Regions from separate parts of the Caballeronia sp. INML2 genome, predicted to be linked through region 2. Evidence: predicted binding sites of a transcription regulator. Region 2 holds the regulator's gene; the other holds the start of a gene.
The links. The regulator LexA, encoded in region 2, represses DNA repair genes until DNA is damaged. The targets are predictions, from matches to a motif close to ACTGTATNNNNATACAGT.

Region 1 (3,498 bases), on a different contig from region 2:
GGCGGCGTCGCGCTCGAGCGCGGCTTTTGCGGCCGCCTTCGTCTTGCCTGCTCGCGACGGCGGCTGGCAAATGCCGCACACCATCGAATGCGACGGCTCATGGGCGTGCGTGACGAACTTGCCGCGGCAACGCGTGCAGCCCGCGAGACGCAGGATGCCGGCGTCCTTGAAACGGATGAAGGTCCACGCGCGCGTCAGGTCCATCTGCAACGGCTCGCCGATCATGTCGAAATGCTCGGCGTAGAGCGAGTACGCACGAGTCAGTAGATCCACGCGGTCCAGCCCTTTGCTGTTCGCTTCCAGGAAGGCGTAGACGTTCGCAAACATCGACGTATGGATGTTCGGCGCCCACGTCAGATACCAGTCCTCCGAGAACGGCAGCATGCCCTTGGGCGGCGATGCACCCTTCACTTCGCGATACAGGCGAATTAGCCGTTCACGCGAAATCGTCGGGATTTCCGATTCCAGCACTTGCATGCGCGCGCCGAGCTTGATCAGCGCGATCGCGCGCATGACTTGAGCAGCTTCGGCAGCCAGGCTTTTGGAGGAAACGGTCGTGGTCATGGTTAGGCCGCCAGCAGAGCGTCATTGGTGGCGGTCGAGATCGAAGCTTCGTTGCTGCGACCAGCGAGGCCCGCGAGCATCGCATCGGCGCTCATGCGGAAAAAGCACAGCAATTGTGACGACGACGCGAGCTTTTCCGTTTGCGCCGGCGAGAGCTTGAGCAGCGTATCCGCCATTTCCGCGGACAGACCCAAATGCGACCGTGCCGCCTCGCAATCCGACGCCAGGACGCGTCGCGCGAGCATCAGGTACGACAGGTTTAATTCGCGGATCGAACCAAGGTCAGAAGAGGCGTGGATCATGGCGGCGGACTAGGTAGTGAGTTCGGCTTGCTCGTTGGCGCCGTTCGTCAGGGCGCGAGTGAATTGTCTGACTACGGACCGTCGTTTGCAACATTTAGTTACACGCGGTAGTCGTTTTCTACAGCAAATACGTCTCGCGCAATCGTTCGCGAAGGAAGTTTTATTTCCTTCTTTTCGATGTATGTCATATGCGTATTAACCAATCCAGGTGATCAAGACCGGATAGATATTGCTCAGCGGCATGCCGCTTGCAGCTTCCTTTCTGGTTCGCGCCGCGCGTGCGGAACGACGATTTCGGTAACGTCTACTCGATAAGGAGTTACCCGACTGATGCGCGAAAACGACAGAGTTACCTTCGCGATCGAATCAGACCCGGGCCGCTGACTTAGACCCCCGACCGTTCGCTGCCCGCATCGTGTAGACTACTGTACAAACATACAGTACGGGGTTGAACATGGGAGCGTTGGCCCTTGAAGACATTCATCCATCGATTTGGCGCGGCTCGCAACTGGCTTCTGCTCGCGTGAACGTCGTGCCGTGTGGATCTGAGACGCTTGCCGCAAAACTTCCGGGAGGCGGTTGGCCCAAAGGCGCGCTCACCGACTTACTGGTCCAGCAGCCCGGCGTTGGTGAGATGCGATTGCTGTTGCCGGCGCTCAAGGCTGTCGCGCAACGACGCATTGCTTTCCTGCAGCCGCCTCATCGCTTTCAACCCGAAGCAGCGGCGTACTGGGGCCTGCCTGAGACGTCGATTAACGTCGTGCATGCCCAGAAGACCGCCGATGCACTCTGGGCGGGCGAGCAGATCCTTCGCGCGGGTACGTTCGGCGCGTTGATCTTCTGGCAAACGCATGTGCGACCGGAAGCGCTACGCCGCCTGCACCTTGCCGCGCAGACGAGCGAATCGCTGTTCTTCATGGTGCGGCCGCTCGCTGCCGCGAGCGATACGTCGCCTGCCCCGCTTCGCATTGCTGTTCGCCCTGCGCGCGACAGCGTTTCATTGGAGTCTGTGAAGCGCCGCGGCCCGGCGCGTGATGAGCCGCTTGTCGTTGGATTGACCCATTCGCCTATCCTGTTGAATCGCCATGCAAGTGTGGATCGGCGTGTATCTGCCGCACCTCAGCCGAGAAGTCTTCCAGCCGAACTGGTCGTCCACGAGTGAGGCGGGCTTGGGGTCGGGCGTGGGCTTAGTCGTGCTCGACCACGAGCGTGTCGTTGCGCTCGATCAGGCAGCGCACGAGGCGGGTGTTCGCATCGGCATGCGCAAAGGCGGCGCTCTCACGCTCGCGCCCGATGCGCGCATTCACGACAAAGACGAACTGAAGGAGCAGCAGGCGGTCGCGGACGTGTCCACCGCCCTCATGCAGTTCAGCCCGCAAGTGTCGATCGCTGAGGAGCAGACGGTGCTGGTCGACGTCTCCGCGAGCTTGCGCTTATTCGGTGGCGTTCGCGCGCTCAGACGCGCGATCCGCGCCTCGCTCTCCGCCTTCGGCTTCACGGCGCGGATGAGCGTCGCGCCCACTGGCCAGAGTGCATGGCTCATGGCCCGCTATCGCGGCGGCCGACGTCTCTCCATCCGCTCGCTGATGCGTCAATTGCCGCGCTTGCCCGCCCTGCTCGTTCTTGAAGCCCGACGCTACGCCGACTGGTTCGACGGCCTCGGATGCACGAGCGTCGCGGACCTGCGGCGCTTGCCGCGCGCCGGTCTGAAAAAGCGCTGCGGCACGGCGCTACTGGATACGCTCGATCGCGCCGTTGGGGAAGCACCCGAACTCTACGAATGGGTCCAGACGCCGCCGTCGTTCAACGCTCGCATCGAATTACCCGATCGCGTCGAGCACGCGGAAGCCGTCCTCTTCGTGGCGCGCCGGCTCATCGTGCAACTGACCGGCTGGCTCGCGAGCAAGCAACTGGCACTCACGCGCTTTTCGATCGACCTCGAACATGAACGAGGGCGCGCGGCGTTGCCGCCAACGACGATTGAGGTGGCGCTCGCCGAGCCGACGTGGCACGAGGAACACCTGACGCGCTTGCTCAAAGAACGGGTTGGACGCGTCGAGTTGGCGGCCGCGGTCATCGCTGTGCGACTTGAAGTGAATGACGTTGAAGCCGCCGAGCCGCCGTCCGACACGCTATTCCCCGAGCCGGGCGGCAGCGCGGCCGACCACAACCGGCTAATGGAGTTGCTCGTCGCGCGTCTTGGCCACGAGAACGTCTTGCGCGCGGCACCTGTGGCCGACCATCGGCCCGAGATCGTATCGAACTGGGTGTCGGTGTCGAGCGATGTGAAAGGCTGTCCGCTGCCCGGCGATCAGCCGCGCCCTTCATGGTTGCTTGAAACGCCCATCCAGTTGATGACGCGCCAGCACCGGCCGTTCTACGGGAGCCCGCTGCGTACCGTATCGCCCGGCGAGCGCGTTGAAGCGGGATGGTGGGGCGGCGAGCTCGTCACGCGCGACTACTTCGTCGCGGAAGCGGACGACCATACCTGCTACTGGATCTACCGCGAGCGCGTCGGTAGCCGCGCCGCAGAAGATCCTCGATGGTTCCTGCACGGCCTTTTTGGGTGAAGCAATGGACGTGTACACCTCCATGCTGCCCGGCTATGCCGAGTTGCAGTGTTTCTCCAACT
Region 2 (3,498 bases):
GAGGCCGAAGACGAAGCGGCCTACGCCGCGAAACCGGTCAAGGCCGAAGCCGGCGCCTGAAGAGGACGTTCGACGCGTCACCCGTTGAGATCGACCGCGACGAGCTTCCATGTCACGAGGCCGTAGCGATGGAAGATCGCCGAGTAACGCGCATCTCCGGCGCCGTGCTGATACGTGACGACGAACGTGTTCAGGCTTCGATAACCGGCCGTGGTCTGGGGCGGCACCTTCGGTGCCTGCTGCGCGGTCGTGACGCCGGGGGCCGGCGCGTCCGGGTGCGCCGCCGATGAGCCGCTCCCGGCCGGCGGCGGCTGCTCGCCCGGATCGCCGCGCGGCGGAATGCCGTTCAGAATCGCCGCGACGCCGTCCGGTGTCGCATAGGAGTCCACCAGAGGACCGACGAGCGCTGCGCCGATCATCGCCCCGATGATCGCGAGCGGATTGCTCTTTTGTATATCGACGCGGCGCGTGAGCAGCGCGCCGACCTGCTCCTTGAGGCTCGCGCGCAGCGCGGGAAAATCGACGTACTCGTTGACGGTCTGCGCATCGCGCGCATCGGCTGCGCGTTTTACGCGGTTCAGCGCGATGTAAGGCGACGCATAGATAAAAGCGAGCGCCGCGGCGAGAATCAGGACGAGGACTGCGGCGGCGACGGAGCGGCTAGTGCGGGACATGCGACGGCGAAGCCTCTCTGCAAAACGTGAATCTGAAATTGACCTCGCAGGCGCGTGATAAATCCCGTTGATTCACATTCTGCGGGCGGTGCGCCTCGTTTCAGGCGAGGATGCCGCCGGTGAGCCCTGCGTTTTCCTCCGCGATGCAACGGTCGATCATGCGCGACACTTCGTCGATCTTGCCTACCAGAATCACGCGTGACTGGCCGCGATAGACACGCACCGGCGCGCGCTGTTCCGGCTCCGCATGCACTGTGCTGTTCAACGACACGCGCGCGAAAGCCGGCTGCTGGGACGGCAGCGCGGGCATTTCGTCGAAGAGATCCGACGTAGTTTCGGCGCGCGGCATGCCGCAGGCGATCAGCGCGCGCAGATGGCGCAGGCGGCCGAATTGACGGAAGGGCAGCAGCCGGGCAAAACGTTCCATGATGACTCTCCAGACGATAGGACGCACCGCGGCGCACCGCGCACGGCGGCCGTCATGCTTGTTATGTTTGAACCGGCTCGACTGAACGTCGAAAGCGGTTGGTGAGGCTATCTTGCGATGTCAATGAGACATTTCTTGTCCCGTTGCGAAAGTGAGCGAATGATTTGCCTCCGACTTTCGCTTCCCGCCCATGTCGCGCGGAGACCTCAGAACTCGCCTGAACGAATCAGCCCGACCGCGATGCCTTCCAGCGCGAAATCGCTGCTGCCGGAGCGCACGAAAATATTCTCGTAATCCGGGTTTTCGGCGATGAGCTCGACGCCGTCCGGACGGCGTTTCCAGCGTTTGACCGTCACGTCGTCGCCGAGACGCGCGACCACGATCTGTCCGTCTTTCGCTTCGGTGCGCTTCTGCACGGCCAGCAAGTCGCCGTCGAGGATGCCGGCGTCGCGCATCGAGAGGCCGCGCACTTTCAGCAGATAGTCCGGCCGGCTGGAAAAGAGCGCGGGGTCGCAGGCGTAATGCTGCGAGATGTGTTCCTGCGCGAGGATCGGACTTCCGGCCGCGACACGCCCGACGAGCGGCAGCGACAGCTGCATGATGCTCTGATGCGGCAGCGTGAATTGATGGGGCATGTCCTCCGAACGATCGGAGCGCGAGGCATCGCCGAGCAGCCTGATGCCGCGCGACGAGCCCGCCGCGAGTTCGATCACGCCCTTGCGCGCCAGCGCCCGCAAGTGCTCCTCTGCGGAATTCGCCGAGCTGAAGCCGAGTTCCGCCGCAATCTCGGCGCGCGTCGGCGGAAAGCCCGTGCGGTCGATCGCGCGCTGGATCAGTTCGAACACCTGCTGCTGCCGCGCGGTAAGTTTTGATGTCTTGGTCACTGGCTCGGGCCCTTGGTGCACTGTATGGATGGACAGGTGACTGTATTTTTATACAGTATTTCGCGCTTTTCAAGCTTTACTTTAAGTTCGCCCGTCTGCGGCTGCCGCGCGCACGCTTCGCGGCCGCGATCGCTTTTTCCATCCAGGAATATCGTTCTTAGCAGTTTTACGTATAAAAAAGTGAATAACGATTATTTCTAATCATATAGACGCCTCGATAGACTGATTCCGTCAATTCGATAAGACGGAGAACGGGGAATGCAAAGCATCAGACTGGGATTGGGCAAAGGCGCGCGGCGCCTGCTCGCGGCGGCGGCGCTGACGGCGGCGGGCGTTGGGATGGCCGCGTCGGCCTTCGCGCAGACGTCGTTTCTGAACGTCTCATACGACCCGACCCGCGAGCTGTATCAGGACTTCAATCAGGCGTTCGCGAAAAAGTGGAAGGCCGATACCGGCGAGACGGTGACCTTCAAGCAATCGCACGGCGGCTCGGGCGGACAGGCTCGCGCGGTGCTCGACGGTCTGCAGGCCGACGTCGTCACGCTCGCGCTCGCTTACGACATCGATGCGCTCGCCTCCAAGGGACTCGTCGGCGCGGATTGGCAAAAGCGCCTGCCGGACAACGCGTCGCCGTACACGTCGACGATCGTGTTCCTCGTGCGCAAAGGCAATCCGAAGCACATCAAGGACTGGGACGATCTGACGAAGCCCGGCGTGTCGATCGTCACGCCGAACCCCAAGACCTCGGGCGGCGCGCGCTGGAATTACCTCGCGGCGTGGGCGTATGCGCAGCACAAGCCGGGCGGCAACGAGCAGACCGCGAAAGATTTCGTGACGAAGCTCTATAAGAATGCCGGCGTGCTCGATTCCGGCGCGCGCGGCGCCACGACGAGCTTCGTGCAGCGCGGCCAGGGCGACGTGCTGATCGCGTGGGAAAACGAAGCGTTCCTTTCGGTGAAAGAGTTCGGCACCGACAAGTTCGAGATCGTCGTGCCGACGGTGAGCATCCTCGCGGAACCGCCGGTCGCGGTGGTCGACAAGGTCGTCGACAAGCACGGCACGCGCAAGCTCGCCGATGCCTATCTCAAGTACCTGTATAGCGACGAAGGACAGCAGATCGCCGCACGCAACTTTTATCGGCCGCGCTCGGACAAGGTGCCCGCCGAACTCACCAAGCAGTTTCCGAAGCTGAAGCTCTACACCATCGACGACACGTTCGGCGGCTGGACCAAGGCGCAGAAGACGCATTTCGCGGACGGCGGCGTGTTCGATTCGATCTATCAACCGCAGTAACAGAAGAAGCGGGCGACGCGGCGCATCCATGACGCCGCGCGCCCGAAGCAGCAACGCGCCTCACCCCGGCGCAAAAAAGGATCAATCAAGGATGACGACCCTCACATTCAAGAAGCCGAGCGCGCTTCCCGGGTTCGGCCTGACGCTCGGCATCACGGTGGCGTACTTGAGCCTCGTGGTGCTGATTCCGCTCGCCGCCACCTTCGCGAAGACGGCGACG

Region 1: a site for LexA is predicted at 1,291-1,308, ahead of imuA (translesion DNA synthesis-associated protein ImuA). Genes of this name have one in related genera too.

Annotation. Positions count from the first base shown of each region.
Region 1 is NZ_JALQDH010000094.1:1,160-4,657, forward strand. Features, by position in the region: gene flhC (flagellar transcriptional regulator FlhC) at 1-564, opposite strand, end outside; gene NCT32_RS31120 (flagellar transcriptional regulator FlhD) at 567-866, opposite strand; gene imuA (translesion DNA synthesis-associated protein ImuA) at 1,321-2,028, shown strand; gene NCT32_RS31130 (DNA polymerase Y family protein) at 1,952-3,436, shown strand; gene NCT32_RS31135 (error-prone DNA polymerase) at 3,441-3,498, shown strand, end outside.
Region 2 is NZ_JALQDH010000017.1:5,978-9,475, forward strand. Features, by position in the region: gene NCT32_RS06495 (universal stress protein) at 1-60, shown strand, start outside; gene NCT32_RS06500 (DUF2939 domain-containing protein) at 78-674, opposite strand; gene NCT32_RS06505 (hypothetical protein) at 775-1,101, opposite strand; gene lexA (transcriptional repressor LexA) at 1,308-1,985, opposite strand; gene NCT32_RS06515 (sulfate ABC transporter substrate-binding protein) at 2,244-3,278, shown strand; gene cysT (sulfate ABC transporter permease subunit CysT) at 3,370-3,498, shown strand, end outside.